3 regions of the Bradyrhizobium sp. AZCC 1693 genome follow, and region 1 is predicted to be linked to each of the others. Evidence: riboswitches for the same ligand, from Rfam matches in the RefSeq annotation. Region 1 holds a riboswitch; each other region holds the start of a gene.
The links. A riboswitch is a leader RNA that binds a small molecule or an ion and turns the genes downstream of it on or off. The one in region 1 is predicted to bind cobalamin.

Region 1 (10,367 bases):
TCCCCTACGTGCCGATCGCGCACCCGAAGCGTTTTACGCCGGACTGGAAATTCGGTATCCGCGACGAAGAGCTGCAAAAGCTCGTCGACGGACACCGCAATAGCGATAAGGTCGATGCCGTCATCCTGCTCTCGCATAACGGCATGGACGTCGACCTCAAGCTCGCCAGCCGCGTCACCGGCATCGACGTCATTCTCGGCGGCCATACCCATGACGCCGTGCCGCAGCCGGTCGCGGTCACCAACGCTGGCGGCGTCACGCTGGTCACCAATGCCGGCTCGAACGGCAAGTTTCTGGCGGTGCTCGATCTCGATATCGGCAAGGGCAAGGTCGCCAATGTGCGTTACCGGCTGCTGCCGGTGTTTTCGGAATTGCTGAAGCCGGATCCGGCGATGCAGGCGTTGATCGACAAGGTACGCGCGCCGCATGCGGCGGCGCTGGATGAAAAGATCGCCGCCGCCGACCGCCTGCTCTATCGCCGCGGCAATTTCAGCGGCACGATGGATCAACTGATCTGCGACGCACTGCGCGGCGAGTTGAATGCCGAGATCGCGCTGTCGCCGGGCTTTCGCTGGGGCACCACGGCGCTCGCAGGCCAGCCGCTGACGATGGAGGACGTGATGGCGCAGACCGCCGTCACCTATCCCGAGACCTACGTCCAGACCATGACCGGCGGCCAGATCAAGGACGTGCTGGAAGACATCTGCGACAATCTCTTCAACGCCGATCCCTATTACCAGCAGGGCGGCGACATGGTCCGCGTCGGCGGCCTCGCCTATACCTGCACGCCGGACGAATCGGTGGGAAAACGGATTTCCGACCTCAAGCTCGACAACGGCCACGCCCTGCAAGCCGGCAAGCGCTACAAGGTGGCGGGCTGGGCTTCCGTTAACGAGCAGACCGGCGGGCCGATCTGGGATGTGGTTGCCAAACATCTGCGGTCAGGCAAGCCGCCCAACCGGGCGCCGCCGGGCGTGACGCTAAAAGGCGTCGAGGACAATCCGGGCATTGCGGGACAGGGATGAGCGGTTTTTCGACCATCATTCGTACCATGACCGCAGCGGCGTTGATCGCAGCCGCGGCGCCTGCCACCCGCGCCCAGCAGGCGCCGCTGCAGGACAAGCCGTTTGCCGAGCACAAGATCGTTCTGCAGCTCTCCGATAACGACCCGCGGAAACAGGGCCTCGTGCTCAGCGTCACCAGCAATCTGATGAAGCATTACGATCCCGACAAGGTTGCGATCGAGATCGTGACGTTCGGTCCCGGCATCGATCTGCTGCGCCCGGAAAATCCCAACCGCAAGATGGTCGAGAGCCTTGTGGCGCAGGGCGCGCGTTTCGATATCTGTCTCAACACCGTCGACACGCTCGAACGCGAGGTCGGCAAGCGGCCGGAGTTCATCGCGGCCGCGACGCCGGTGCAGGTCGGCGTCGCGCAGATTCTGTTTTTGACCGAGAACGGCTATACGCTGGTGCGGCCGTGATGCCCGATGCCACCATCGTACCGTCAGGCGTGGTACAATTGATGGAACTGCAGGAGCAGGGCTGGAGCTACGTCCGGCCGTAATGTGATAGACTTTAGAAGCAACATCCGGCGGCAGCGGCCATGATTTTTCGTCAGCTCTTCGACAGCGTTTCGGGCACCTACAGTTACCTGCTGGCGAGCCGCGCCGGTGGCGAGGCGTTGATCCTCGACCCCGTGCTGGAAAAGGCCGACCGCTACTGCCAGCTCCTGCGCGAACTGGATTTGCGGCTGGTGAAGGCGGTCGACACCCATCTGCATGCCGACCACGTCACGGGCCTCGGCGAACTGCGCGACCGCACCCAGTGCATCACCATCATGGGCGAGCAGAGCAAGGCCGACGTGGTGTCGATGCGGGTATCCGACGGCGACAAGGTGATGATCGAGGGGCTGAGCCTCGATGTCATGTACACGCCCGGCCACACCGACGATTCCTACAGCTATTTGATGGGCGACCGCGTCTTCACCGGCGATACGCTGTTGATCCGCGGCACCGGCCGCACTGACTTTCAGAACGGCTCTTCGCGCGCGCAATATGAATCGATCTTCAACCGGCTGCTGAAACTGCCTGACGAAACCATGGTATTCCCCGCCCACGACTACAAGGGCGACACGGTCTCCACCATCGGCGAGGAGCGGCGTTACAATCCGCGGCTGCAGGTGCGCTCGGTCGACGAATATATCGAGCTGATGGCCAATCTGAAGCTGCCGAACCCGAAGATGATGGACGTCGCCGTGCCCGCCAACATGCATGTCGGCCTGCACCAGGAGGAGCTTGCCAAGCAGGGGCTCGCGCTCTCCGCCCGCGACGCGATCAACAGTCTGGGCCGGCCCGATATCCTGCTGGTCGATTTGCGCGAAACCAGCGAACGCGCCAAGCACGGCACGATCTCCGGCGCGCTGCATGCGCCCTACCCCGGCATCGCCGAGAGCCTCAAGCCCGGCGGCATGCTGCGCGAAGTCGCCGCCGCCACCGGCCGCCGCGTGGTGTTCTTCTGCGCCTTCGGCGAACGCTCGGCGATGGCGGTGGCCGCGGCGAAGAACGCGGGGCTGGCCAACACCGCGCATATCGAAGGCGGTATCGATGCGTGGAAGAAGGTGGGTGGACCGGTGGTGATCGAGTAATTTTTGTCGTCCCTGCGAACGCAGGGACCCATACGCCGCGGCCCCTGTGATTCAAGGCAGTGGTCGACGCCTTCTCCAGATTACAACGTCCTGTGGTTATGGGTCCCTGCGTTCGCAGGGACGACGAGATAGTTTTGCCGGGGACATCACCGCCCCACCCGCTTCACCTCCGCCGTCAGCGCGTCGAGCGCATCCGCCAGCAGCACGCCACCGCACTCGGTCATGCGCTCCGGAATCACGATGCGCTTTTCCGGCGGGTAGAAGCGCTCCAGCGCCGGATGCAGCAGGAACGCCTGGCCGTCGTCTCTCGCTGTGTCGCCGGCCTGCGAAACCACGATGAAGTCGGGCCGCAAGTTCACGATCGCCTCCAGCGAGGCAAATCCGCCGAAGGCAAAGCCGAGATCGCCGGCCGCGCTGCGCAGCCCGGTTTCGCCGAGCAATGATCCGACAAAGCTGTCGCTACCGGCGACCCAGCCGCGCCGCGACAATGGCAGCACGCGATAATGCCGCTCTGAGACCGCGTGGCGGGCGCGCGTCAGCGCCGCATCGAGCCGCGCGATTTCCGCCGCCGCACGATCGGGGTGTCCGGTGATGTCGCCGGCCTCGCGGATCTGCTGCCGCGCCTCGTCGAGGGTTCGCGGCACGGCGAGTTCGGCGAGGCGAAGCCCCTTGGCCTTCAACAGCTCCCGCGTCGAACGCTTGTCGAACGCGCTGGCGACGACGATGTCGGGTCGGATGAGCAGCACGTCCTCGGCTCCCCCGGACAACACCGGATAGCGGCTGATGTCGCCGGCCTGCGATTGCCAGCCGTCCCGCGAAAACCGGCTCAATCCCAGGATCTGTTCGGGGTCGGCCAGCGTCAGCAGCAATTGATCGGTGCAGACATTCATCGACACCAGCCGCGGCAGACTGGCTGCGAGCGCGGCGCTGCCCGGCATCGCAAGCACCATCATCGTGACCAGAAGTTTCAGCCGCCGTCGCATCAGATATCCGCCCAAGGCACGATGACAGCCTCGCGCTGGAATTCCGCGCGATAGGCCGAGATCCGGAACACATCAGCCATCACCTGCTCGGACAGCGCCGCGGCCGGCGCGCCCTGCGCGACCAGGCGGCCTTCGCACAGCACCAGCACATGGTCGGCAAACCGCGCCGCGAGGCCCAGATCATGCGTCACGACGATGACGAGCACGCCCTTGTCGGCGGTCGCGCGTAAATTCTTCATGACGTCGATCTGGTGGCGCGGGTCGAGCGAGGCGGTCGGCTCGTCGGCCAGGATGACCGGCGCCTCCACCGCCAGCGCTCGCGCCAGCGCGACGCGGCTGCGCTCGCCGCCGGACAGTTCGGTGACGCGACGGTCGCTGAACTCCATCACATCGACCGCCTGCATCGCGCGCAGCACCGCCTCCGCGTCCTTGGGCGACAGGCGCGCCGGATCGGTGGCGCCATGCGGATAGCGGCCGAGCGCCACGATATCTCGCGCCGGCAGCGGCCAGTGCACCACGTGCCCTTGCGGCAAGTAGCCGAAGCGTTTTGCGCGCTCGCGCAGCGGCAGCGAAGCCAGCGTATGGCCGCCGATTTCGATCTCGCCTTCGGACGGGATCAATCCCGCCATCGCGCGCAACAGCGTGGTCTTGCCGGCGCCGTTCGGCCCGACCAACGCCACCAGATGGCCGGCCGACAGCGCGAGCGAAACGTCTTTCAACACGATCCGGCCGGCGAGGCGCACGCCGAGTCCCCTTGCGGTCAGGAGTGCTGCTTCACTCATGCGACACCTCCGCCGAGTGCGCGACGCTCGCGCATGATCAGATAGAGGAAGAACGGCACGCCGATGATCGAGGTCAGCACGCCGACCTTGATATCCGATGTCGAGGGGATGATGCGCACCGCAATATCGGCCGCCAGCAGCAGTGCCGAGCCGGCGAGCGCGCTCGGCACCAAAAGCCGCCCCGGGTCATGCCCGATCAGCGGCCGCATCAGATGTGGCGCAACCAGCCCGATGAAACCGATGGTGCCGGTGACGGCGACCGCGCCGCCGACCCCGAGTGCGACGCCCGAAATCACGAAAAGGCGCAGGCGGCCGACATCGACGCCAAGGCTTTGCGCGGTCTCCTCGCCCAGGCTCAGCGCGCGAAAGGCATGACGCTGGCTGAACAGGATGATCGCGCCGGCAATGATGAACGGCAGCGCCAGCATCACGTGCTGAAAGCTGCGGTCCTCCAGCGAGCCGAGCAGCCAGAACGCGATTTCCAGCACCAGAAAGGGATTGGTGGCAAGGTTCATCACCAGCGCGGTCGCGGCGCCTGCAAAGCTCGAAATCGCCAGTCCCGACAGGATGAGAATCAGTAGCCCCGCGTTGCGGCCGGCAATCGAAAGCAGCACGAACACTGAGCAGAAGGCCGCACAGATCGCCGCCACCGGCAGCGCGTAGGAGCGGACATCGGCCAGCCCCAGCGCGATCACCAGCACCGCGCCGAAGGCGGCCGATTGCGGCGCGCCGAACAGGTCGGGCGAGGCCAGCGGATTGCGCAGCATGCCCTGCAGCGACGCACCCGACAGGCCGAGGATGGCCCCGATCGCCAACGCCAGCAGCGTCCGCGGCAGACGGATTTCCCGCACGATCACCTGCGACACCTCGCTGCCCCCGCCGAGCAAAGCTTCCGCCACCGCAAGCGGCGACAGCCGCACCGGACCAATACCCAGCGAGATCAGCATCAGCAGAACAACGAGGACAGAAAGCGCCGCCACAGCGCCGATCCGCCGGCGCGCGGCATCCTCGTTGGTCACGGCAACAGTCTCAACACTCATCGATCGTCCTAAAGCAGTTTTACCCGCCCCGGTACAGGAGCTCAGGCAAGGAGCAGGCAGGCGTGCTCATGCGGCAAAAATAGCGCACTCGTCCAGTGAGGACCGCGCGCGCCCGTGGCGGGATTGACTCAGACTTTAACAAACTTCTACCATAGTTCCCGACGGTTCCCGTTTTGGGGATCAAAAGGGAATGCGGTGCGGGGAAGTCCCCCAATTCCGCGGCTGCCCCCGCAACTGTAAGCGGCGAATCCTTCGTCATAGGCCACTGGGAATCTCGGTCCTGGGAAGGCGACGAAGGGTAGCGACCCGCGAGCCAGGAGACCTGCCGTCAGCCGTGGTCACACGCGAAGATGTCGGTCGGGGAGTACAGGCATTAGCTTCACCTGAGCTGCTCAAAGCACATGGTGAGACTTGGTTCGCTGTGACGTGCCACTGACGTCATCCCGAGGTCTGAACCATGCCTTCCACCATCACAGCCACCGTGCGACGGCGCCGCTACTGGCTTGCCTCCAGTTTCCTGGTGCCCATCGTATCGCTTGGCATTACCGGCGCGCAGGCGCAGCAGCAGCCGTCCGAGCAATTGCCGCCGATCGAGGTAACCTCGCCCACCGACCCGAACCGGACCCGCGCCAAACCGATCTACGATGAGCCATCAACCTCGCGCCGCGTTGTACCGGCGGCTGCGCCGTCGACTGGCACGCGACCCGCAGCCGGGACCGGCTCGAACGTCGGATCGCAAAGCGTTTCGCAAGGCGCGGGCGACAGTGGCGGCCGCCAGTTTTCAGGCATCGTCGGCACGGCGTCGACCGTTATTACCGCCGAAGAGATCGCGCATTCGCCCGCACAAACGTTGCAGGAAATCATCGCGCAAACGCCCGGCGTGCAGCTGACCAGCCTGTTTGGCGGCGTCAACGGTGCCAAGACCAGCGTCGACCTCCGCGGATTCGGCGCTTTCGCGACCTCAAATACCCTGGTGCTTATCAACGGCCGAAGGCTCAACGACATCGACATGGCGGGTGTCGATTTTTCGACCATTCCGCGCGATTCGATCGAGCGCATTGAAATCACGCGCGGCAACAGCGGCGCGGTGCTCTACGGCGACAACGCGGTCGGCGGCGTCATCAATATCGTCCTGAAGAACGGCGTCGGCGGCCCACCCGTTGCGATGCGCGCAGAGGCCGGTGTCGGCTCCTTCAATCAGCGCATGGCCTCGGTTTCGACTGCGCTGAATTCGGGACCATGGTCGACCTCATTCTATGGCAACGCCATCAAGTCCGACGGCTATCGTGAAAATAATGCGCTCGACCAGCGCAACGGGGTCGGCAATCTCAATTACACCACTCCCGACCTCAAAGCCTTCCTTACGGTGACCGGCGACGACCAGAAGCTGGGTTTCCCCGGCGGCAGGCTGGTGGACCCCTCCATCGGTCTCAACGAGCTAGTCACCAACCGCCGCGGCACCAGCACACCGTTCGACTACGGCAACCAGCAGGGAGCCAGCGCCACCGCTGGATTCACCAAAACCCTGATGAACGGCGTCGATCTCATCGTCGATGGTGGCGTGCGGGACAAGAAGCAGCAGGCCGCCTTCTTTAATCCCTTCAGTAACAGTTACGTCGACAGCCATTTGCAGACATGGTCGCTGACGCCTCGATTAAGCGTCAAAAATGTGATGTTTGGGCTACCCTCTTCGATCCTGACAGGCATCGATTATTACGATGCGACGTTCCACCAGGAGCGGCCGGAATTTAAGGGCACACCGCCGATCCATACCTATGATCTTTCGCAGAAAACACTTGCTGGTTACTGGCAGCAAACTATCGGGCTGTTGCCGACGACCGATTTCTCGTATGGCGCGCGGGTCCAGAACACCACCCTGAGCGCAAGGGATCGTCTTAACGATCCGCCGAATTGCGCCATTTTTTTTACTTGCGGCGCTCAAAACCTTCCGCTGGATAGCAGCGAGACCCAGTACGCCCTGCATCTTGGCCTCGAACATCGCTTCAACAATGTCTTCTCGATATTCGGTCGTGCCGCCCGCGCGTTCCGCACGCCGAATGTCGACGAGAGATTATCTTCCGGCCCCTCCTTCGATCCGGTCTTCTTCACCCCGATTCCGGGCAATTTCAAGCTGAAGACCCAAACCTCTCACGATGTCGAAGGCGGCTTCCGCATCAAGTCGGGCGGCTTCCAGATGCAATCGAGCATCTACAATATGGACCTCGAGAACGAGATCCATTTCGTCCCGGCGCTGTTCTATAACGTCAATCTCGATCCGACCCGCCGCTACGGCTCCGAGACCAGCGCGTCGCTGCGCGTCAGCGACAGCGTTACGCTCCGCGGCGGCGTGGCCTACACCCGGGCGGTGTTTCGCGAAGGCCAATTCGCCGGCAATGACGTTCCGCTGGTGTCCCGCTACACGGCCAGTGGCGGCGTGACGTGGAACATCTGGCAGAACTATCTCGTGGCGGACGCGACGGTGCGCGCTTGGAGCGAACGCTTCATGGACAACGATCAGAAAAATACCCAGCGCCGCATCCCGGCCGATGCCACGGTCGACTTCAAGCTGAGCGGTGCCTATGAGCACTTCTTCTGGTCGCTCAGCGTGAACAACCTGTTCAATGCGCTGTACTACGACTACGCGATCGCGAGCACGTTCACCGACGGCCGCTTCTCGGCCTATCCCCTGCCTGGACGGACCTACATGGTGAAGGCCGGCGCGACGTTCTGACCGAAGCAGCCGGTTCGGCGCCACGCCGGACCGGCTTGTCCTGACCTGACGAGACGGTATTCTCTTGGGCATATTGCCCGGGAGAATGCCCTTTCATGCCTCACTCGCTTTCGTTCCCGCAGGCTGCGATGAGCGCCGCAGCCATCGACCTGCTGCAGCGGGAAATATCCAATCCCGATACGCAATGGAGCCTCGGCACCTTCGGCGCCATTGCCGAATTTTCGCGCGACCCTGACGAGCCGGTGCGCCTCGTCCAGTCGGCGGAAGCCGTTTCGGCCGTGACGCCCCGCGGCGGCATTGCCCTCAAATCTCATGCCGCCATCCGCCCTTTCGCGTCGGAGGGCATCACCAGGACCGGGTGGAATCAAAGGATCGCGCTTTGCCTGCCGCGAGATGATTGCGCCATGCACCAGCGCGTCGCGCTGACGGAGATCGGCCCGGATCACGAAGCGCCGCGAGAGGAAGATCGGAATTCTGTTCTGTTCGATCTGGGTTTCGGCGCGCTGCAGATCGATTGCTGTATTCGAATCGGCGACCGCAGCCTCGCCGCGCAACTACGTGAGCACGCCGGCCGCGCCGTGTTCGAGCCCGGCAATCCCGCCATGGCAATGATCCTCGCGGCCAATCCGCACCGCGTCTTCATCAGCCGGCTCGGCCGCATCGAGGTCTATCAGCCGATCCCGCCGCCGTCGGGCAAGAGCCCGGAAGGACCGCACACGCATGTGCTGCCGAGGCTATTGAAAAGCGGCCGGACCCATCCCGCGACCGAGCCGGTGCCTCAGGGGTGGATCCCCTGCGCCCATCTCTATCCACCGCATCCGGCGCGCGATGGCCTGGGTGAGGCCCGGCCGTTCGACGCCACGCACTATCAAGCCTTTCAGCGGATGATGGCCGCATGCGGCGATCCCACAGCGCTTGCGACCAAGCGGCGGGTGATCGATGCCGTGCTTGCCGGCGAGCCGCCCACGGCCCTGGCCAGTGACCGCCACGGCCGGATCAGCGTCCGTATTGCGTTGCGGCAGATGAAGTCGCAGGGACATGCGTCGGCGGCGCTGAGCGCCTGGCTCGGGAGCCTCGATCAAGCGGCCCCGGACGAGGCTGACGACGAAGCGGCCCTTCAACATGAGGGCTGATTTGACAAGAAAGTGCGGCTTTTTCGACCGAAAATAACGTCCTCTGCGCCCCGATCCGTGGTAAACCGGCCGAAAGACCGCTCGACGATATCTGTCGTGATTTCAGAGGTATGACATGGACGATGAGCCGAAGAGCGCCGCGGAATTGAAGGAGATCCGGCTGAATCGCAAGCGCGCCCAGGAAGTCGAAGGCATCAAGGCAATGGCCGAGATCGCGGCCGCCGATGTCGCGATCCGGAAGCGGACCGAGAAGCTGCGCGCACTGCGTCTGGCGAAGGAAGCGGCCGACCGTGAAAACCCGCCGGAACCGGCGGTCAAGAGCAAGGCCAAGACCAAGGCCGCGAAAAAAGGCTGACCTGAAATGACGAAAGAAGATCGTGATCGCGCCCAGGCCCGCGCCGACAAGGTGGCAAAGGCCGCTCAGGACGCAAGATCCGGCAAGGCCGAACGCGACGCCAGCGCCAAGGCTGTGCTCGACAATATGGCGAAGCTGAAGGCGTTGCGGCTCGCGCGCGAGGCAGCCGAGCCGCAACGTGCTCCCGCTGCGAGGACCGCAAAGAAAGCGCACGCAAGCACCAAGCGGCCGGACGAAAAGCCGGCGGCCTTGTCCGAGTGGCTGGCGAGCCAGCAGAACGGCGGACGGCGAACCTGAGATCGGACTCTTACGGATGTCTCGTCACGCCCGGGGCAAAAGCGCGAAGACGCGCTTTGCGCTTTTGCCGGGCCGAGACAAAAAGTCGGTCAGATATCCGCAAGCGTTTTACGCCGGCCCCGGCCAATCGATCATCGAACGCGTCTTGTTCTCGGCATCGTAGACCTGCACCTGAAGCATCTGGAACCTGTTCTTCAGGGCCATGCCGGCTTCTTCAGCGGCCTCGACCGTGTCGTGATGCGATTTGAAATGACCGTCCACCACCAGCGAGTAACCGGTGGTCGGCGCCTTGTCGGCGCGGACGGCTTTGCGCGGCTGCGGTTCTTCCGCCGCAGGGCGGGGCTTCTTCATGCTGGCTCCGTGTGAAAGCCCTTTTGGACTGAACGCCGCAAAAAGGGCA
Region 2 (10,367 bases), 650 kb from region 1:
GGCCGGCCAGCGCGTGATCATCGTCGCCGGCGTGCCGCTCGGCATCCCCGGCACCACCAACATGGTGCGCATCGCCAATGTCGAGCCGGAGGGCGCGGCGGAGAAGTGACGGCGTAGTCGTCATTCCGGGGCGCGGGCGCGACCCCGGAAATGACGACGCCAGTTACTGCAGCGTCGCGTCCAGCGTGATTTTCGTATTCAGCAGTTTCGACACCGGGCAGCCGGCCTTGGCCTTGCCTGCAAGCCCCTCGAACGTCGCCTTGTCCGCGCCCGGGATCTTCGCGTTCAGCGTCAGATGGACCGAGGTGATCGCAAAACCATCGCCCTGCTTTTCCAGCGTGACGTCGGCCTTGGTTTCCATGTGCTCGGCGGTGAGCTTGGCTTCGCCCAAAATCAGCGACAGCGCCATCGTGAAGCAGGCGGCGTGCGCGGCGCCGATCAATTCTTCCGGATTGGAGCCCGCCTTACCCTCGAAGCGGCTGGCGAAGCCGTAAGGATAATCGTTCAGCGCGCCGCTCTTGGTCGAAATCGCGCCCTTGCCGTCCTTGATGCCGCCCTGCCATTTGGCGGATCCTGATGTCGTCGTCATCGCATGCTCCTGATCAGGGTTGAACCCGTCGATAAGCCGCAGCGTGGCAAATGGTTGCGACAAAGGCGTGGCGCAAACAGGAGAGAAATTTCTAAGCCCCGACCAGCGCTTTCGCCGGCAGCACCGCCTGCACGACGAGGCCGCGGGCGCGGGCATCCATCACGCCGACGGCGCGCAGCGCCAACAACGTGACCGTTTGCACGGCGTCGCGCAGCTTCGCGGAATCGTCCAGGTTCTCGGGCGCCAGCGGGCCGACCAGCGATTCATGCAGCGCGCCGAGCAGCGCAGTCGCGGCGAGCGCCGTATCCTGCGCCGGCAGATGGCCTGCGCGCACCGCAGCGTCGATTCTGGCGGCTATCTCGCCGGAGATTTCGCGGCGGCTGGCGAGCCGCGACACGGAGACGTCGACATCGACAGGTTCGGCCAGAATGCCCCAGGCGAGCTTGCGCTGCGACAGCACATGCACGGCAACGGTAGTGACGGCGGCGGCAAGCGCCGAGGACGGCCCTGGAGCTGCATCCGCCGCGCGGCGGATCGCGGCCAGTTCGTCGCGCGACACTTCGGCGATCAGTTCGGAAATCAGCTCAGCCTTGGAGGGGAAGTAACGGTAGACGGTGCCGGCCGCGACATTGGCGCGGACCGCAACCGGGGCGATTTGCACCGCCGCCATGCCGCCCTCGGCCGCAGCGTCCCGCGCCGCCGCCAGGATGGCGCTACGCCGCGCCGCCAGCCGCTTTACGACCTGATGGGTTCGCCGATAGACCATGGCGCGTCTTCCGTCCCCAGCGCGCCCTCGAGCCCCGTGGAGCCTGCCAGAACGCGCACACCTTCAACACTTTGAGCGATAAGCACACTCACCGCTTTGAAGAAGTGAACAACTATTCACGCCTGATGACAAGACGATTTCAAGACTTTCCGAACCGTTAACAGGATCGCAACGGCGATCCGCTAGCTTGCCGAAAGGGCAGCCTCCGATTGTGCGCTCGGCCCTGAATGCGGCCATCGCGGGATGCCGTGCGGCTTCGACGAGAACCGAGCTATCCGGAGACCATTCCATTGCGGCGTAAAGTGGCGTTCCTGCTGGGTGGGGTGCTGATCGGCACGATCGGCTATAAGCTCGTGACCCCCGCCACTCCCCACACCGATTTTTCCGCAATTGAGCCGCCAGCACGAAACGAGCGGCCGTGCGGCCCCATATCCGGCAGGACAGCCATCATCGTCGTGCACGGCCAGAGCAACGCGGCCAACTTCGGAAGCGCGCGACACTCAGCGCGTGAAGCCGTCGACAATTTCGATCCCGCGACCGGCAAATGCTTCGCCGCAGTCGATCCCTTGCTCGGCACCGATGGCATCGGCGGGAGCTTTGCAACGCGTCTCGGCGACATCCTGATCCAGGCCGGACGCTACGATCGCGTGATTCTCGTCCCCCTTGCCAAGGGCGGCGCTTCGCTCTCTTTCCTGAACAACGAGGGAGCGGTTCTGATCACCAATGGCATCTCGAAGCTGAAGGCAGCCGGACTGACGCCGACGCATATTCTGTTTCAGCAGGGGGAAACGGATGCGGTATCGACGACGACTGCCGAAGAATATGCTTCGCTGTTGCATCAGTTGGCGAAGCGATTTCGCGCGGCCGGTTTCGATGCGCCTTTCTATCTGTCACGTAGCACAAAATGCAACTACGTTGGGCTGAACAACACCGCTGCGGTACGTGCCGGTCAACTATCCGCGGTCAATGAAGCCCTGAACATCCGCCCTGGGCCCGACACCGACACGATTGGAAATGAGGGCCGCAGTCCTGACGGCTGCCACATGAACGAGGCCGGCACGCTTGCGAATGCCGCCCTGTGGGCGGCGTTCATCCGATAGCGCGCGGTGATTAAAAGCGCGCGATAGCGCCGCCATCGCCTCGCGCCGTTCACGCCCCTGCCGCGACGAGTTTTGGCGCCGGCTCATGCTGCCACCACGATCCGGCGCGGCGCAGGATCAGCGTGGACAAGACCAGCGTGGCGCCAAGGCCGGTCGGAATACCCGTGAAGATGTAGCAGCCGATGAGAGCGACGACGGCGCCGAGCACCGGAAGCTCGTAGGTGTGAAAACCGGTCTTCAATCCGATGCGAACCAGGAAGGCGATCGGGATCGCCAACACCATCATGTCGTACATGAACAGATAGGGCGTGGTCAGCAGCGCACCGGCGGCGAGCGCTGCGGCCTTCAACGTGTAGGGCACGCGGCTTCGCCACATCAGCGCCAGCACCACCGCCACGGAGGCGGTGAGAACCCACTGGAATGCCCAGCCAAGCGGCTCACTGCCGCCGAAGTAACGCACCAGCGAGAAGATACTTTGCATCTTCCACCATGGGGCCTTGCCTTCGGTCAGGAAGGCTTGCGAGAATTTCGGCATCCAGTGGAAGAACGCCAGCCAGCTCTCGATACCGAAGGCAAGCCAGGAAGCGGTGGCCAGCACCACCGCCGTTACGCCGGCGCTGATGAACACGCGCCAATGCCCGGCTGCGATCAGCATGATGGGAAACAGCAGCCCGTATTGCGGCTTGTACGTCAAAAGCCCGAGACAGATGCCCGCCAGTACCGGCCGCATCGGAATCAGATAGAGCGTGCCGCCGATCAGCGCCGCGGTGAGGAATCCGTTCTGCCCGACCAGCGCATTGATGAACGCCATCGGAATGGCGAGCGCAAGCAGATAGCCGAAGTTGCGGCCGACGATCGCGCGCATCGCGACAAGGAAGGGCAGGAAGCTGACCACGACCCAGCCGATAAACGCGACCTGATAGGGAAGCTGCGCCAGCATGGATGCGACGAACAGGAATGGCGGCGGATAGTGCCAGGCAAAATAGCCGACAAAACCCTGGCCAAGTTTTGCGACCTCGACCTGCTTCTGGATGTCCCAGTCATAGGCCTGAGCCGGGACACCATCGAGCACCAGGCGGCCGGCCGCCCAGACGTTGATGAAATCGGTCGGGATGCCGAGCCCGTTCGGATCGTAAACCCACCAGTGTGAGAAATACGCCGACAGGCAAAGGCTCACGTTCGCAACCGCCAGCACTAAGCAGACCCTGACGAGCCACGCGGGAATTGCGGTTTGCTCCGGTGCGGGCTTGAAGGTGGAGTGAGAGGCGGCCATGCGACATCCTTGCTCGGGCGCCTGTCCCAAAGCGCACGCCCCTAAAGCAATAGACCGGGCCGAATTGAGGAAATCTTAAGTTTTAGCGCAGCAACGGCTGGATTTTATGTCGTCCCTGCGAACCGCAGGGACCCATACCGCGTGATCCATCAATGATGGCACCCAAAGGAGACGCCTACCCTAAATCATCAACAACGGCGGTTATGGGTCCCTGCGTTCGCAGGGACGACATTGTCGAGGGAGCCCCCCTACTCCCAGCTCAGCGCGCCGCCGTTCTGGTACTCGATCACCCGCGTCTCGAAGAAATTCTTCTCCTTCTTCAGGTCCATCGCCTCCGACATCCAGGGAAACGGATTTTCGGTCTCATTGAACAGCCGCGCCAGCCCGAGCTGCGCGCAGCGGCGATTGGCGATGAAGTGCATGTAGCTCTCGCATAGCGCCGCATTCAGGCCGAGGAAGCCGCGCGGCATGGTATCCCGCCCGTAGGCCGCTTCCAGCTCCGCCGCCTCGCGCACCATGGCGCGGACTTCGTCCTGAAACGCCTTGGTCCACAGATGCGGATTCTCGATCTTGATCTGGTTGATGACATCGATGCCGAAGTTCAGGTGAATCGATTCATCGCGCAGGATGTACTGGTACTGCTCGGCGATGCCGACCATCTTGTTGCGGCGGCCGAGCGAGAGGATCTGCGCAAACCCTGTATAGAACCACATGCCCTCGAAGATGACGTAGAAGGCGACGAGATCGCGCAGGAACGCCTGGTCGGCCTCCGGCGTCCCGGTCCTGAAATCGGGATCGTCGAGATGCTGGGTATGCTTCAGCGCCCACGCCGCCTTGTCGGTGATCGACGGCACCTCGCGGTACATGTTGAACAGCTCACCCTCGTCGAGGCCGAGGCTTTCGACGATGTACTGGAAAGTGTGGGTGTGAACGGCCTCCTCGAAGGACTGCCGCAACAGATACTGCCGGCACTCCGGATTGGTCAGGTGGCGGTAGATCGCCAGCACGATGTTGTTGGCGACGAGGCTTTCGGAAGCCGCGAAGAAGCCGAGGTTGCGCTTGATGGCGCGGCGTTCATCCTCTGTAAGGCCGTCGCGCGATTTCCACAGCGCGATGTCGGCCTGCATCGAGACTTCGGTCGGCATCCAGTGATTGTTGCAGCCGGCGAGGTATTTCTCCCATGCCCATTTGTATTTCAGCGGCAGCAGTTGATTGACGTCGGCGCGGCAGTTGATCATGCGCTTGTCGTCCACGGATACCCTGCCGCCGCTGCGGTCGATGGCGCCGAGGCCGGTTTGATCGGCCGCAACAGTGGTTTGCGCCACCAAGGGAGGCGGCATCCGGCGCACGGGCGCAGCGGGTTCTGACCAGTCGAGCATTGTCGGTTTCCTTCTTTTCTTGTCTGCTTACTGGCAGGCTTCGCATTCGGGATTGTCGATGGAGCACGCCACCGCGCCGGACAGGTCAGGCGCCGTGATGGCGGACGGGACGATGATCGGCCCAGCGGCCGACAGCGCGGGCGCGGCCGCAACGGCGTTGAGCTTGCCGTCGGTGCCCCGGAGCGTGGATTTTTCGACATGCGTCGCGCTGCGCGAGCGCAGGTAGTAGGTGGTCTTCAGCCCGCGCGCCCAGGCCAGCCGATAGAGCGCATCGAGCTTCTTGCCGCTGGGATTGGCGATATAGAGGTTGAGCGACTGCGACTGGTCGATCCATTTCTGCCGCCGCGAGGCCGCCTCGATCAGCCAGGCGCTGTCGATCTCAAACGCAGTGGCATAGAGCGCCTTGAGGTCGTCGGGAATGCGATCGATGGCGCCAACGCTGCCGTCGAAATATTTGAGGTCGTTGACCATCACCTCGTCCCACAGCCCACGCGCCTTGAGGTCGCGCACCAGAAACTCGTTCACCACGGTGAAGTCGCCGGACATGTTGGATTTGACGTAGAGGTTCTGGTAGGCGGGCTCGATCGACTGCGCCACGCCGCAGATGTTGGAAATCGTCGCCGTCGGCGCGATCGCCATCACGTTCGAATTGCGCATACCTGATGATTTGACGCGCTCGCGCAAGTGATCCCAGTCGAGCGCCATGCCGCGATCCATCGCGAGACCGCCGCGGGCTTCCGCCAGCAGTTCGATTGAATCGATCGGCAGAATGCCCCGGCTCCACAGCGAGCCATCGAACGACGGATAGCGCCCGCGCTCGGCCGCCAGATCGACCGAGGCCGAGATCGCGTAGTAGGAGATCATCTCCATGCTGGTATCGGCGAAGGCAACCGCCGCATCGGAAGCTATCGCGATCCGCAACGCCTGCAGCGCATCCTGGAAGCCCATCAGCCCAAGACCGACCGGGCGGTGCCGCAGGTTCGAGCGGCGTGCTTCCGGGATGGTGTAGAAATTGATGTCGATGACGTTGTCGAGCATCCGCATCGCAATGGCCACGCTGCGCTGCAGCCGCGGTTCATCCAGCCGCCCGTCCCGCACATGGTTGAGCAGATTGATCGAGCCGAGATTGCACACGGCCGTCTCGTCGTCGGAGGTATTGAGCGTGATTTCCGTGCAGAGGTTCGAGGAATGGATCACGCCGGCATGGCGCTGCGGGGAGCGCAGATTGCAGGGATCCTTGAACGTGATCCAGGGATGCCCGGTCTCGAACAGCATCGTCAGCATCTTGCGCCACAAATCCGTGGCGCGAACCTGCTTGAACACGCGGATCTCGCCGCGAGCCGCCTTTGCCTCATAGGCCGCATAGCGCTCGGCGAAGGGCTGGCCGTAGAGGTCGTGCAGATCGGGCGTCTCGTCCGGCGAGAACAGCGTCCATTCGCCATCGGCCTCGACGCGCTGCATGAACAGGTCAGGCACCCAGTTCGCGGTGTTCATGTCATGGGTACGGCGGCGATCGTCGCCGGTGTTCTTGCGCAGGTCGAGGAATTCCTCGATGTCGATATGCCAGGTCTCGAGATAGGCGCAGACCGCCCCCTTGCGCTTTCCGCCCTGGTTGACCGCGATCGCGGTGTCGTTGGCCACTTTAAGGAACGGCACCACGCCCTGGCTCTCGCCATTGGTGCCCTTGATGTGGGCGCCGAGCCCGCGCACGCGGGTCCAGTCGTTGCCGAGCCCACCGGAATATTTCGCCAGCAGCGCGTTGTCCTTGACCGACTTGAAGATGCCGTCGAGATCGTCGGCAACGGTGGTGAGGAAGCATGACGACAATTGCGGCCGCAGCGTTCCCGAATTGAACAGCGTCGGCGTCGACGCCATGAAGTCGAACGACGACAGCAGATCGTAAAACTCGATGGCGCGCGCCTCGCGGTCGATCTCGCGCAGCGCAAGGCCCATGGCAACGCGCATGAAGAACGCCTGCGGCAGTTCGATGCGGTTGCCGCGCTCATGAAGGAAATAGCGGTCGTAGAGCGTTTGCAGCCCCAAAAACTGAAACGCCAGATCGCGTTCCGGCTTCAGCGCTGCGGCGAGCTTCTTCAGGTCGAACCGCGCCAGATCGGGATCGAGCAATTCGACCTTGATGCCGGTCTTGATGTAGGCCGGGAAGTATTCGCCGTAGTGCACGGCCATGTCGGCCTGCGACGCGCTGGTCGGCGCACCAAGCACGAACGAAAGCACCTCGGTGCGCAGCTTGTCGAGCAATAGCCGCGCGCTGACATAGGCGTAGTCCGGCTCCTGCTCCACCAGCGTACGTGCGGCCATCACCGATGCCAGCGCCAGCTCGCCCTCGCCGATACCGTCGTAGAGATTGCGCTGCGTCTCGGTGAGCACGGCAGCGCCGCTGACGCCGTCGAGACCGGCGCAGGCTTCCTCGATGATAAGCGTCAGGCGCGCGATATCGAGCGGAACCTGAACGCCGCTCGCCAGCGTGACACGCAGCGCAGGCTCCCCCGACAGCTTGGCGGCATTGGCCGCTTCCTGCCCGGCGCGTTGTCGGGTGCGCTCCTCGCGATAAAGCACATAGGCGCGCGCGACCTTATGGTGCTCGCTGCGCATCAAGGCCAGTTCGACCTGGTCCTGCACATCCTCGATATGAAAGGTGCGGCCCTCGCTCATCCGGCGCGACAAGGCGCCTACGACTTCGGCGGTCAGTTGCTCGACGATTTCATGCACACGGCGTGAGGCGGCCGCGCCATGCCCCTCGACCGCGAGAAACGCCTTGGTCATGGCGACCGAAATCTTGCTGGCATCGAATTTCGAAACCGTGCCGTTACGGCGGATCACCTGCATCGACAGCGCACCTTCCGGCGAAGCTGACGATTCGGTACGCAACGCGAGAAAGGGAGCGGCTTTGGCTTCGGGAGAAACGAGTTGAGAAGATTGCGACATCGGCAGACCCCGTAGTGTTGTTGGGACTGGATGTCTTGAGGCGACGCTGCATTAAATTCCCGGCGCAAGGCACCGGCATGATTCTGCGAGCGACCGCCGGGACACCCCGCCCGTGGACGTTTTTTGGTGTCGCGGCAGGTCTCCTGGCTCGCAGGTCAGCGTCGTGCCCGGTCTTCCCAATGCGTGGCCGCATCAGTGACGTGAAATCGGGAACGACTCACTGCTTACAGTTGCGGGGGCAGCGCCGGATTCTCGCGCATTCGCGCGATACACCGGCTTCCCTCTTAGCCACCAGCTGTTGAGGTCTGGCGGACCGTGACATCTACATGTGGTAATATTCGCGAGGGAGTGTCAATGGGCCGTTAAGATCAATGCCCGCTATTCAAGAAAAAATTATCCGGCCGGTGGATGAGAAGCACGGGAACCTGATTCTTGCTTGGCTTGAAAGCCGTTTTCCCCGATATCCCGGCCGCTTCAGCTCATGACGTGGCATAGGGCGCGAATCGGGATCGCGTCTCGTCGATTCGAAGGGCCCGGCCAACCGGTGGAAACGCGCGTTGCGGACAATCCGGCCGTTCGCAAACCTTGCAGCCCATGCCGATCGGCGTCGCCAGCGACGGATCGATCTTGAGGCCCTGCGAATAGACGATTCGCTCCGCATGGCGAACATCGCATCCGAGCGCAACCGCAAACGTCTTGGCGGGCGCGCCGTACCCTCCTCGGCCGTGCGACACCGTCCGGGCAACCCAGAGATAGGTTCGCTCATCTGGCATCCGCGCCAGCTGCGTCAGGATACGCCCCGGGCTGGCGAAGGCCTCATAAACGTTCCACAGCGGACACGTCCCGCCGACCCGCGAAAAATGGAAATCGGTCGCCGACTGGCGTTTTGATATGTTTCCGGCGCGATCGACGCGAATGAAGAAGAACGGCACGCCCCGCGCATTGTGACGCTGCAGGGTGCTCAGCCGGTGACAGATCGTTTCAAAGCCCACGCCGAACCGGTGACTGAGCAGTTCGATGTCGTAACGGCACCGCTCCGCCTCGTCGAGGAAAACGGAGTAAGGCAAGATCAGCGCACCGGCGAAATAGTTTGCGAGTCCGATGCGGGCGAGACCGCGCGCTTCGTCGCTGGTGAACTTTGCCTTGTCGACGATCGACCGTATCGCCTCGTCCAGCTCCAGAATAGCGATCTGCGTCGCGAGCTGAAACGCCTGCTGGCCCGGATCAAGGCTCGGCGACAGCCGCAACGTTCGCGTGCGGCCATCGAACAGGCGCTGCGTTCCCGATCCCAGTTGGTCGATCGCGTCGATCAGGACAGTCACGCCATGCCGGCTTTCGAGATACGACACCAGGCCCGGCGTCATCCGTCCGATCGGCAATTCCATCCGGCCGGCGATCGCTTCCGCGGCATCGTCAAGCTCGGCAATGTGGTTGTGCTGCACGTAGAAGAAGTCGCGGACTTCCTCGAACGGCGTGGACGGCAGCACCGCCGCCGCGGCCTGGCGGTCCTCGCCGAGCCGCGCGGAAATGGCCGCATATTGCTCGGCGGCGTGGCGGTATTTGCGGTTGAGATTGACCAGCGCGCGCCCGACTGCGGGCATGTTCTGCGCGAGTTCGCGAAGCTCGGCGATTGCGATCGACTCTCCCAGTGAAGGGTCCGCCAGCGCTTCGCGCAAGTCCGAGATCAGGCGCGCTTCGTCGCCCTCGGCGAATGACTGCACGTCAAGGCCGAACACCGAATTTAGCGCCAGCAGCACCGGCACGGTGAGCGGACGCTGATTGTTTTCCAGTTGGTTGAGGTAGCTGAGCGAGATCCCGAGTTTGCCGGCAAGCGCCGCCTGCGTCAGCTGCTGCTCCTCACGCAGTCTTTTCAACCGCACGCCCATGAAGGTCTTTTTCATCGCATCACCTTCGCAAACTTTGCAAATCAGCCGGACTTTCTTCGCAAGACTATGCTTTTTCAGCCATTTCGACGATCCACGTTTGTAGATATTGCGAAGTCGTGAGGGAATAACAAGTCGTCCGGAGCAGGAAAATGCATTCAGCGGCGTCGCCAGACCTTCATCCCGACGAAACCCGGTTCGTGGAGATGGTGTTTCCGGAGCAGGCCAATCACTACGGCACGCTGTTCGGCGGCCATGCGCTTAGCCTGATGGGCAAGGCGGCATTCGTCACGGCCACGCGGCACGCGCGCCAGAGCGTTGTCATGGCGACCTCGGACAAGATCGAATTTCACGAGCCGATCCATGTCGGCGAACTCGTCGAACTCGTTGCCCAGGTCGTACGTGTCGGCCGCAGCTCGATGACGGTCGCG
Region 3 (10,367 bases), 640 kb from region 1:
CGATCCGAACCGCATGCGCACCATCTCCTACGGCAAGGAGCGTCCGGTGGCGGTCTGTAACGACATTTCCTGCTGGTCGCAGAACCGCCGCGCCGTCACGGTGCTGAACGCCGGCGCCTGAGGAATTCGGCCTCGCAGAGTTTCAAAACCGGCGCCTTCGGGCGCCGGTTTTATTTTGGGCGCCCGATAAACTCCCGGATCAGCGCCATCGCCCGTCCAGGCGCATCGGGCACCACGGCATGCCCGCAATTGGCAAACCGTTCGAACTGCACCAGATGGGCCGGCAGCGCGGCCGCGATATCCGCCTGGCTCTCGATCGGATGCATCGGATCGTCTTCACCGCCCATCACAAGGGTAGGGCACTGAATGCGATGGAGATCGGGGAACATGTTGAAGTTGTCGCATTCGCCGCCCGGTCTTGTGAACCAATGCGACACCTCCGGCCGGTTGACGGCGCGGCGCGCCATATCCGGATCGCGCGGGGTCCGGAAGTAAAGCGGCATGGCCAGCTGCCGCCACGCGTCGCGCGAGGCCTGGTCCGGATGGCCGTGAAATTGCAGGAAGCGACGGCGCGCCAGCGCGCCCACTTCCGGGCCGCCAAAGCGCTCGAACAGTTCCACGCGCCGATCTGGATATGACCCGCCACGGGCTTCGGTGCTGATCAGGATCAGCTTTGAGGGGTGATCCGGGTGCCGCGTGGCGTAGGCCAGCGCGACCATGCCGCCGAACGATGCGCCCAGCACGATCGGATCGGTTATGCCGAGCGCGTCGCAGAACGCGCGCACGTCGTCGCCCCATTGGGCCAGGGTCCAGCCCTCTCTCGGGCCATCTTCGCTGCGGCCGTTGCCGCGATGGTCGAGATAGACAATTTGGGCGATATCGGCCAAGGCCGAGTAGGCGGGCCGGTAGATCGAATGGTCGGCGCCGGGCCCGCCGTGCAGCATCAGCAGCACCGGCTTTTCCCGCATCACCGGGCCGTCCGGAACCAGCTTCGCGCCCTCGACATCGAAGAACAGCCGCACCCCGTTCACGGATACGTGCATGAGCGGATCTCCATCGATTTGTGAACGGTCCGCCGGGCCCAGCGGCTTGTCTTGAAGCGGATACTAAACCATACCGGAACTCAGCGAACCGAATCGGAAACGCCAGTCACAATTCTGGCGTACTCCCTATCTCAATAGTGTTCTGCTTTCGTTTGACACGTGATTTTCGTCGTCAGGGCAAAATGTCATCCAGCTTCCTCAATGCTTCCGGCGCCGCGGCGATTGCTGCGATGCTGGCTTTGTCTGTGCAGACCTCGTCCGCACAGATCACGTTCCCGTGGGAGCGTTCTCCGCAAGGATCCCCGCAGGTCCAGGCGCAGTCCGACGACGCCGACCTGGAGATGCGGATCCAGCGGCTGGAAAATCAGCTCCGGCAACTGACCGGCCAGAACGAGGAGTTGCAGTACCGTAACCGCCAGCTAGAGGACCGGCTCCGTCAGCTTGGCGCCGCACCGCCCCCGCCGGGTGGCCAGCCCCCGGGTGCGCAGCCCAGCGTGGCCGCGGCGCCGCCTCCAGTTCAGCCCGGCCCGCCGCAGGGGGCGCGCCAGCCGCAGGGCTATCCGCAAGCCCAAGGGGGCTATGACCAGCAGCCGCAGATCGCATCGCCCGCGCCGATCGTGCAGGACCCGGCAGCCCCGCAGGCAGGTGGCCGCCGTCGCGGTGATGCCTTCGATCCCAGCCAGAATCCCAACGCGCCCGGCGCGCCGCGCGCACTCGGCGGTGGCCAGATGCCGATGTCGAGCGAAGCGGCGGTCGGCGGGCCAGGGGGGCGCGGTCCGGGCGAGCCGCTCAATCTCGGCGGCCCGCGCGATCCCGGTGGCGCCTTGCCGCCGCCGGGCGCAGCCGCACCGCCACCGCGCGGCCCCGGGCCCGGCGCCAGCGCCGCGCTGACCACGTTGCCGCCTTCGGCCACGTCAAAGGACGAATTCGATCTCGGCATCGGTTACATGCAGCGCAAGGACTATGCGCTGGCCGAAGAGACGATGAAGAACTTTGCGCAGAAATATCCAAGCGATCCCTTGATCGCGGATTCGCAATACTGGCTCGGCGAAAGTTACTTCCAGCGCCAGCAATATCGCGACGCCGCCGAAGCGTTCCTCGGCGTAACCACCAAGTTCGACAAGTCGGGCAAGGCGCCCGACGCCCTGCTGCGGCTCGGCCAGTCGCTGGCGGCGCTGAAGGAAAAGGAAGCCGCCTGCGCCGCGCTCGGCGAGGTGACGCGGAAATATCCGCGCGCATCTTCCGGCGTCAAAGCCGCCGTCGATCGTGAGCAGAAGCGGGTTAAGTGCTAAAGCGGAAGCCGGTCGAGGCCGCCATCGGCCTCGAATAGACTGGCGATGCCATGCCTGACAACGAGCCTGACGACGACCGCGCGCCGATCTCGGTACAGCAAGCGAAAGACCTGTTCGCGCATTGGAAGGCCGCGCCTGCGCTCGTGCTGGCGGTATCCGGCGGTCCCGATTCCCTTGCCCTGATGTGGCTTGCCGCCCGCTGGCGCCGCGCGCTTTCGCGTGGGCCGCGATTGATTGCCGTCACCGTCGACCACGGCTTGCGGGTGGAGGCCGCGCGCGAGGCGCGCGACGTCAAGCGTCTCGCACGCACCCTCGATCTGCCCCATCGCACGATGCGCTGGAGCGGGGCCAAGCCGAAAACCGGATTGCCGGCCGCGGCGCGCATGGCGCGCTATCGTCTGCTGGCGAAAGCCGCGCAAGCGAGCGGCGCGACGCACATTCTCACCGCCCATACCCGCGACGACCAGGCCGAGACGCTGTTGATGCGGATGTTGCGCGGCAGCGGCATCGCCGGTCTCGCGGCGATGGCGCGCGAGACCGAGCGCGAGGGCGTGTGGCTGGCGCGGCCGTTGCTGGACGTCCCGAAATCGCGACTCGTTGCGACGCTGGGCAAGGCGAAGATCGCCTTTGCAGACGATCCCACCAATCGCGACATGAGCTTCACGCGGCCGCGGCTGCGCGCATTGATGCCTGTTCTGGCCGAGGAGGGCGGCGACAGTCGAAGTCTGGCGCGGTTGGCATCGAGGGTGGCGCGGGCGAATGCCGCGATCGAAGTGCTGGTCGATGGGGCCGAGCGCTACCTTGCCCTGAGGGACCATCATGATGTCTCGCGTTTCGGATTCGATGCCGGAGCTTTTGCCGGTCTGCCTGAGGAGATCCGCCTGAGGTTGCTCAAGCGCGCGATCGACCGGGCCGGCTACGAGGGAACTGCGGAACTCGGCAAGCTGGAAGCCCTGTTGTCGGCCTTGGACCGGGCCATTGCCGACGGTGAGAAGCAGGCGAGGCTGAAGCAGACCCTTGCCGGGGCGGTAATCAGCCTGAGCGGCGGACGAATTCACGTCGATCCGGCGCCGCAGCGCCGGGGTGGGAAGGCGTGAGAAGCGGCCCTATATCGCGATATCCCCGAATAATCCGGCAGGGCATCTTAACCACCCCGTGGAAACCCCGGATTTTGCGCCATTTTTTGACCGGGAATTGCGCTAGGATGCGCTAAATAGTCCTGCGTCGTTCCCTTGGCATCGACCCGGGCGCCACCTAGATTGGGTGCAGTGGACCGGGGATTCTCGCCTCACTACCCAAAGAATACTCAAGGGTTACTGCCAAGGACATAGGGCCGCGATCCGCGCGACCACGAAGGAAGATCAATGAACGCCAATCTGCGCAACTTCGCCCTCTGGGTCATTATTGTCTTGCTGCTGTTGGCATTGTTCACGCTTTTCCAGAATCCCGGTCAGCGCACGTCTTCGCAGGACATCTCGTTTTCGCAGCTGTTGAGCGAGGTCGACCAGAACCGCGTTCGCGACGTCGTGATCCAGGGGCCGGAGATTCACGGTACCTTCACCAACGGCTCCTCGTTCCAGACCTATGCACCGAACGACCCGACGCTGGTGAAGCGTCTGTATGACGGCAAGGTCTCGATCACCGCGAAGCCGCCCGGCGACAACGTGCCGTGGTTCGTGTCGCTGCTCGTTTCCTGGCTGCCCTTCATCGCGCTGATCGGCGTGTGGATCTTCCTGTCGCGTCAGATGCAGGGCGGCGCCGGCAAGGCGATGGGCTTCGGCAAGTCGCGCGCCAAGATGCTGACGGAGGCCCATGGCCGCGTCACCTTCGAGGACGTCGCCGGTGTCGACGAGGCCAAGCAGGACCTGCAGGAGATCGTCGAATTCCTGCGCGATCCCGGCAAATTCCAGCGCCTCGGCGGACGGATTCCGCGCGGCGTGCTGCTGGTCGGCCCTCCCGGCACCGGCAAGACGCTGATCGCGCGTGCGGTCGCGGGCGAAGCCAACGTGCCGTTCTTCACCATTTCCGGCTCTGACTTCGTCGAAATGTTCGTCGGCGTCGGCGCCTCCCGCGTCCGTGACATGTTCGAGCAGGCCAAGAAGAACGCGCCCTGCATCATCTTCATCGACGAAATCGATGCGGTCGGCCGTCATCGCGGCGCCGGTCTCGGCGGCGGCAATGACGAGCGCGAGCAGACGCTGAACCAGTTGCTGGTCGAGATGGACGGCTTCGAGGCCAATGAAGGCGTGATCCTGATTGCGGCGACCAACCGTCCCGACGTGCTGGATCCCGCGCTGCTGCGTCCCGGCCGCTTCGACCGTCAGGTCGTGGTGCCGAACCCTGATGTCGTCGGCCGCGAGCAGATCCTGAAAGTTCACGTCCGCAAGGTGCCGCTGGCGCCGGATATCAACCTCAAGACCATTGCGCGCGGCACACCGGGCTTTTCGGGCGCCGACCTGATGAACCTCGTCAACGAGGCCGCGCTGACCGCCGCCCGCCGCAACAAGCGGATGGTGACGCAGGCCGAGTTCGAGGAAGCCAAGGACAAGGTGATGATGGGCGCCGAGCGCAAGTCGCTCGTCATGACCGAGGAAGAAAAGCTGCTGACCGCCTATCACGAGGGCGGCCACGCTATCGTCGGCCTTAACGTCGTCGCGACCGATCCGATCCACAAGGCCACGATCATCCCGCGCGGACGTGCGCTCGGCATGGTGATGCAGTTGCCCGAGCGCGACAAGCTGTCGATGTCGCTCGAACAGATGACCTCGCGGCTGGCGATCATGATGGGTGGACGCGTTGCCGAAGAACTGATCTTCGGCCGTGAGAAGGTCACCTCGGGCGCCGCCTCCGACATCGAGCAGGCGACGCGGCTGGCGCGCATGATGGTGACGCGTTGGGGCCTGTCCGAAGAGCTCGGCACCGTGTCCTACGGCGAAAACCAGGACGAGGTATTTTTGGGCATGTCGGTGTCGCGCACGCAAAACGCGTCGGAAGCGACCGTCCAGAAGATCGACTCCGAGATCCGGCGTCTGGTCGAGGACGGCTACAACGAGGCCACCAAGATCCTTACCGAGAAGCGCGAGGACCTCGAGACGCTGGCCAAGGGCTTGCTCGAATTCGAGACGCTGTCAGGCGACGAGATCGTCGACCTTTTGAAGGGCAAGAAGCCCAACCGCGAGTCGGTGCTGGAGCCGAGCACGCCGCGCGCCTCCGCCGTGCCGCCCGCCGGCAAGCCGCGCCCGCGTCCCGATCCGGACCCCGGCCTGGAGCCGCAGCCGCAGGCGTGAGCAGATTGCATCTGAACAGAAAACGCGGCGGAAACGCCGCGTTTTTTTGTCTGCGCTGTCGTCATTGCGAGCCACCCGGTCGGCGCGCAGCGCCGCCGGATGACAGGCTCCGCGAAACAATCCATCTCACAGCGACGGGACAGAATGGATTGCTTCGCTTCGCCCGCAATGACGTGGTTGCCGCCACGAGGCGAGTTATGCCTTCGCCGGAGCGCCGAGATGCACGGCCAGGATATGCTCCGGCGTCTCTACCACTTCGATCGTCTCCCCGTCGCCACCGACAAAGGTGAGAACGGTGCGCTCACCGTCCCTCGACATGCTGCCGACAAGCGCGATGTTGATGTGGATGGGCTGCCCCGTCTCGAAGCTCGTGCATTCAATCCAGAAGCGCATCGCGGTCTCCTTCGATCTCCCGCAATCATCATAAGGACAGTCGTGGGACGGGCAAAGCGCAGCGTGCCCACCATTCACGCTGACGGTCTCGGAAAGATGGTGGGCACGGCGCTTGCGCGCCTTTGCCCACCTTACGAAGCTGCAGCAAGATTAGAGACGGGGCGCGGTTCGCGCTAGGCGGATGCCCGCAATTCGCGGGCAGCCGCGACCATGTTGACGAGCGCGGGCCGCACCTCTTCCCATTTGCGGGTCTTCAGTCCGCAATCCGGATTGATCCAGATCTGGGCGTCGGATAGCCGCTTCCGGGCCAGCCTGAGCAGGGCGGTCATCTCTTCGATATCGGGCACCCGCGGCGAATGGATGTCGTAGACGCCGGGGCCGATTTCGTTCGGATAACGGTAGTCCCTGAATGCGTCGAGCAATTCCATCTTCGAGCGCGAGGTCTCGATCGAGATCACGTCGGCGTCCATCGCACCGATCGCGCCGATGATGTCGTTGAACTCCGAGTAGCACATGTGGGTGTGGATCTGGGTCTCGTCGCGCACGCCGGACGAACAGAGGCGGAAGGCGTCGACGGCCCAGTCCAGATACGTCTTCCATTCGGATTTGCGCAGCGGCAAGCCTTCGCGCAGCGCCGCCTCGTCGATCTGGATCATGCCGGCGCCGGCGGCTTCGAGATCGGCCACCTCGTCGCGGATCGCGAGCGCGATCTGGCGGCAGGCCTCGCTGCGCGGAATGTCGTCGCGGACGAACGACCAGTTCAGGATGGTGACCGGACCGGTCAGCATCGCCTTCATCGGCTTTTTCGTCAGTGACTGGGCGTATTGCCACCACTCGACCGTCATCGGCTTCGGGCGCGAGACGTCGCCAAACAACACTGGCGGGCGGACGTAGCGCGATCCGTAGGATTGCACCCAGCCGTTTGAGGTGAACGCAAAGCCCGCGAGCTGTTCGCCGAAGTACTGCACCATGTCGTTGCGCTCGAACTCGCCGTGCACGAGCACGTCGAGACCGATGGTTTCCTGCCACTGCACCGCGCGGGCGGTCTGGTCCTGCAAATAGACCTTGTAGACTTCATCCGTTAGGGTTCCGCTGGCGTGCGCGGCGCGGGCTTTCCTGACTTCGGGCGTCTGCGGGAACGAGCCGATCGTCGTGGTCGGGAAAGCCGGCAGGTTGAAACGCTCGTGTTGAACGCCGGCGCGCTCGGCGAATGGGCTGGCGCGGCGACGCATCGCGTCATCGACGCCGGCGATGCGCGCCGCCACCTCCGCATCGTGAATTCGCGGCGAAGCGTTGCGCGCGGCAGCCGCGCGGTCCGAGACACTCAGGGCGGCTTCGACGCTATCGCGTCCACCGGCGAGCGCCGTCCCGAGCGTAGTCAGCTCCTCGAGCTTCTGCACCGAGAACGCCAGCCAGCTCTTGATTTCGGAATCGAGCTCCGTTTCAAGCGCCAGATCGATCGGAACATGCAGCAGCGAGCAGGAGGGGGCGATCTGCACGCGGTCCTTGCCGAGCTTCGCGATCACGGGTTCGAGCCGGTCGAGGATCCGGCTCAAATCCGCGCGCCAGATGTTACGGCCGTCGATGATTCCAAGCGACAGCACGCGGTCTTTTGGAAAATCGGCGAGGCCATCGATCTGATCAGGCGCGCGTACCAGATCGAGATGCAGGCCGGCGACGGGCAGCGCCAACGCAGCGTCGCTGTTGCCGCCCAGCCCGCCGAAATAGGCCGCCAGCATGATCTTGAGCTGCGGCACCGCGTTGGCGATCTCACTATAGGCATAATGCAGCGCCTGCCGGGCGACGATATCGAGGTCGAGCACCAGACATGGCTCGTCGATCTGCACCCATTCGGCGCCCCGATAGGCCAGTTCGCGCAGCACGTCGATGTAGACCGGCAGCAACCGGTCGAGCAGCGACAGCGGATTGAAACCGGCATCCTTGCTCTTGGCGAGCTTGAGGAACGTAACCGGGCCGACCAGCACGGGACGGGTCTGATAGCCCAGCGCCTTGGCTTCCTCGTATTCCTCGATCGGCTTGCGCGAGGCGAGGGTGAACTGCTGATCCTTCGTCAGTTCGGGCACCATGTAGTGGTAATTGGTGTCGAACCATTTTGTCATCTCCTGCGCCGGCACGCCGTGCGCGGCCTCGTGCCCGTGATCGATATGACCGCAGCTAGCCTCATGCGTTTTGCCTTGCGCGCCGCGAGCCATCGCAAAATAGGTCGCGAGCGGGACCTGCCCGCCGTTCCAGCGATAGATTTCCGGTATCGCGCCGACCATCACTGACGTGTCGAGCATCTGGTCGTAGAACGAAAAATCGTTCGACGGGATCACGCTGACGCCGAGTTTTTTCTGGCGCGCCCAGTTGGCGGCGCGAAGACCGGCGCCGGCTTCGATCAGCGCCTTCTCGTCGGTTGCTCCCGACCAGAAACTTTCCAGCGCGAATTTCAGCTCGCGGCGCGGGCCGATACGCGGCGTGCCCAGGGAGGCAACGGGAAGCGCGGAAGTGGAGATCGTAGTAGACGATGTAGAAGAAGTCATTGGCTTAACCCCAAAAGTTGGGGGCAAAGGCCGAAGTGACACGTCTGGACTCCGCGTACGGCAGCGCGCGCGGAATCGCAACCGCACCACCGGGACACCCCGCCCGAGGACGTGTATGTTGTCGAGGCAGGTCTCCTGGCTCGCGGGTCAGTGCTGCTGTCCGGCCTTCCCGAGACCAATTGTGGTCTCAGTGGCTTTGTTGGACAGCGGCTCGCCGCTTACAGTTGCGGGGGCAGCTCCGGCTTTGGCTTTTCGGCCGCACCGGCTTCCCTCTTAGCTTCGGGCCGAACGAGCCCGAAGAACCACGACGGATTCAGTTAAGGTCAACGGCGATCTCAGTCAATACGGGATCGGGTGGCGTTCGCCGTATCACCTTTTCAATGAATTCCGTTTCGACCAGCCAGATAGCGGAACCGTTCACCTCTCGGGCATGCCCGCGGGGACGATGGTTTTGACGATGGAGGCGTCGAGCGCCTCGTAATCGTGCAGCCCGATCGCTGCGTACAACTCGGCGCGCGTCTGCATCTGGTCGAGCATCTTGCAGGTGCTGCCGTCGCGCTTGAGGGTGGCGAACAGATTCTGCTGGGCCCTGTTGGCGACGCGGAGCGACGACACCGGCCAGATCACCATGCGATAACCCATCGCCTCGAACTCGGATGCGGTGAAGAACGGCGTCTTGCCGAACTCGGTCATGTTGGCCAGCAGCGGAACGCCGGGAATGCGCCTGGCGAACTCCTCGAACATCTCGCGCGAAATCATCGCTTCCGGGAAGATCGCGTCCGCTCCCGCTTCGAGATAAAGCTTTGCGCGCGCTACTGCGCCGTCGATCCCTTCGCTCGCCGCGGCATCGGTTCTCGCGATCAGATAGAGATGACGCCGCGCCTTTGCGGCGGCGGCGACCTTGGCTGCCATGTCGTGCGCGTCCGCCAGCTTCTTGTCGTTGAGATGGCCGCATTTTTTCGGAAGCAACTGGTCCTCGATATGAACGGCCGCAGCACCGGCATCCTCGAAAGTGCGCACCATGTTCATGACATTGAGCGCCTCGCCATAGCCGGTGTCGCCATCGACCAGCACCGGCAGGCCGCCGGCGCGCGCCACCTGGCGGATGAAGAAGGCGACTTCCTCGATGGTGATGATGCCGAGATCCGGCAGGCCCATCGAAGCCGTCATCGCCGCGCCCGACAGATAGAGCGCGGAAAAGCCGGCGTCGCGGGCCTGCAGCGCGGCCATTCCATTATGCGTGCCCGGCATCTGGAGAATGCCCGGTCTGTCCAGGAGGTCGCGGAAGCGAGCCCCGGCCGGCTTGTCGGCTAAGTCTCTACCCAGGAGATACACCATGGTTGCCTCCTTACGCGGCGCGTGGGGCGATGGCGGCTTTGCCACGCTCATGCAGCGGCACGAACTTCAAATTCTCCGGGCCGATATAGTTCGCGGCAGGGCGGATGATCTTGTTGTTGATGCGCTGTTCCATCACATGCGCTGCCCACCCGGACGTCCTCGATATCACGAACAACGGCGTGAACATCGCGGTCGGCACCCCCATCGCGTGGTAGGAGACCGCGCTGAACCAGTCGAGATTGGCGAACATCTTCTTGGCGTCGGCCATGACGGCCTCGATCCGGTCGGCGATTTCGAACATCCGGGTGCTTTCGCCCTCGATGCTGAGGCGGCGCGCGACTTCCTTGATCACCTTGTTGCGTGGATCGGCGATGGTGTAGACCGGATGACCGAAGCCGATCACGACCTCCTTGGCCGCCACTCTGCGGCGGATATCGGCCTCTGCCTCTTCCGTAGTGCCGTAGCGCTTCT

Region 2: it holds a riboswitch for cobalamin, as region 1 does, so the genes downstream of both, V1293_RS18390 (ribonucleoside-diphosphate reductase subunit alpha) here and V1293_RS21585 (TonB-dependent receptor domain-containing protein) in region 1, are expected to answer to the same signal.
Region 3: it holds a riboswitch for cobalamin, as region 1 does, so the genes downstream of both, metE (5-methyltetrahydropteroyltriglutamate--homocysteine S-methyltransferase) here and V1293_RS21585 (TonB-dependent receptor domain-containing protein) in region 1, are expected to answer to the same signal.

The regions. Positions count from the first base shown of each region.
Region 1 covers NZ_JAZHSD010000001.1:4,499,861-4,510,227, forward strand. Annotated here, with positions in the region: gene soxB (thiosulfohydrolase SoxB) at 1-1,025, shown strand, start outside; gene V1293_RS21560 (DsrE family protein) at 1,022-1,483, shown strand; gene V1293_RS21565 (MBL fold metallo-hydrolase) at 1,606-2,646, shown strand; gene V1293_RS21570 (ABC transporter substrate-binding protein) at 2,793-3,629, opposite strand; gene V1293_RS21575 (ABC transporter ATP-binding protein) at 3,629-4,411, opposite strand; gene V1293_RS21580 (FecCD family ABC transporter permease) at 4,408-5,451, opposite strand; cobalamin riboswitch at 5,597-5,795, shown strand; gene V1293_RS21585 (TonB-dependent receptor domain-containing protein) at 5,909-8,182, shown strand; gene V1293_RS21590 (DUF6925 family protein) at 8,278-9,315, shown strand; gene V1293_RS21595 (transcriptional regulator) at 9,431-9,670, shown strand; gene V1293_RS21600 (hypothetical protein) at 9,677-9,967, shown strand; gene V1293_RS21605 (hypothetical protein) at 10,076-10,318, opposite strand.
Region 2 covers NZ_JAZHSD010000001.1:3,851,994-3,862,360, forward strand. Annotated here, with positions in the region: gene pyk (pyruvate kinase) at 1-109, shown strand, start outside; gene V1293_RS18365 (OsmC family protein) at 164-589, opposite strand; gene V1293_RS18370 (TetR/AcrR family transcriptional regulator) at 681-1,355, opposite strand; gene V1293_RS18375 (sialate O-acetylesterase) at 1,646-2,455, shown strand; gene V1293_RS18380 (glycosyltransferase family 87 protein) at 2,505-3,728, opposite strand; gene V1293_RS18385 (ribonucleotide-diphosphate reductase subunit beta) at 3,977-5,107, opposite strand; gene V1293_RS18390 (ribonucleoside-diphosphate reductase subunit alpha) at 5,135-8,053, opposite strand; cobalamin riboswitch at 8,170-8,386, opposite strand; gene V1293_RS18395 (short-chain fatty acyl-CoA regulator family protein) at 8,533-9,954, opposite strand; gene V1293_RS18400 (acyl-CoA thioesterase) at 10,089-10,367, shown strand, end outside.
Region 3 covers NZ_JAZHSD010000001.1:3,864,760-3,875,126, reverse strand. Annotated here, with positions in the region: gene pal (peptidoglycan-associated lipoprotein Pal) at 1-121, shown strand, start outside; gene V1293_RS18445 (alpha/beta fold hydrolase) at 171-1,022, opposite strand; gene ybgF (tol-pal system protein YbgF) at 1,226-2,335, shown strand; gene tilS (tRNA lysidine(34) synthetase TilS) at 2,386-3,432, shown strand; gene ftsH (ATP-dependent zinc metalloprotease FtsH) at 3,700-5,622, shown strand; gene V1293_RS18425 (hypothetical protein) at 5,818-6,015, opposite strand; gene metE (5-methyltetrahydropteroyltriglutamate--homocysteine S-methyltransferase) at 6,189-8,558, opposite strand; cobalamin riboswitch at 8,667-8,880, opposite strand; gene prpB (methylisocitrate lyase) at 8,976-9,896, opposite strand; gene prpC (bifunctional 2-methylcitrate synthase/citrate synthase) at 9,907-10,367, opposite strand, start outside.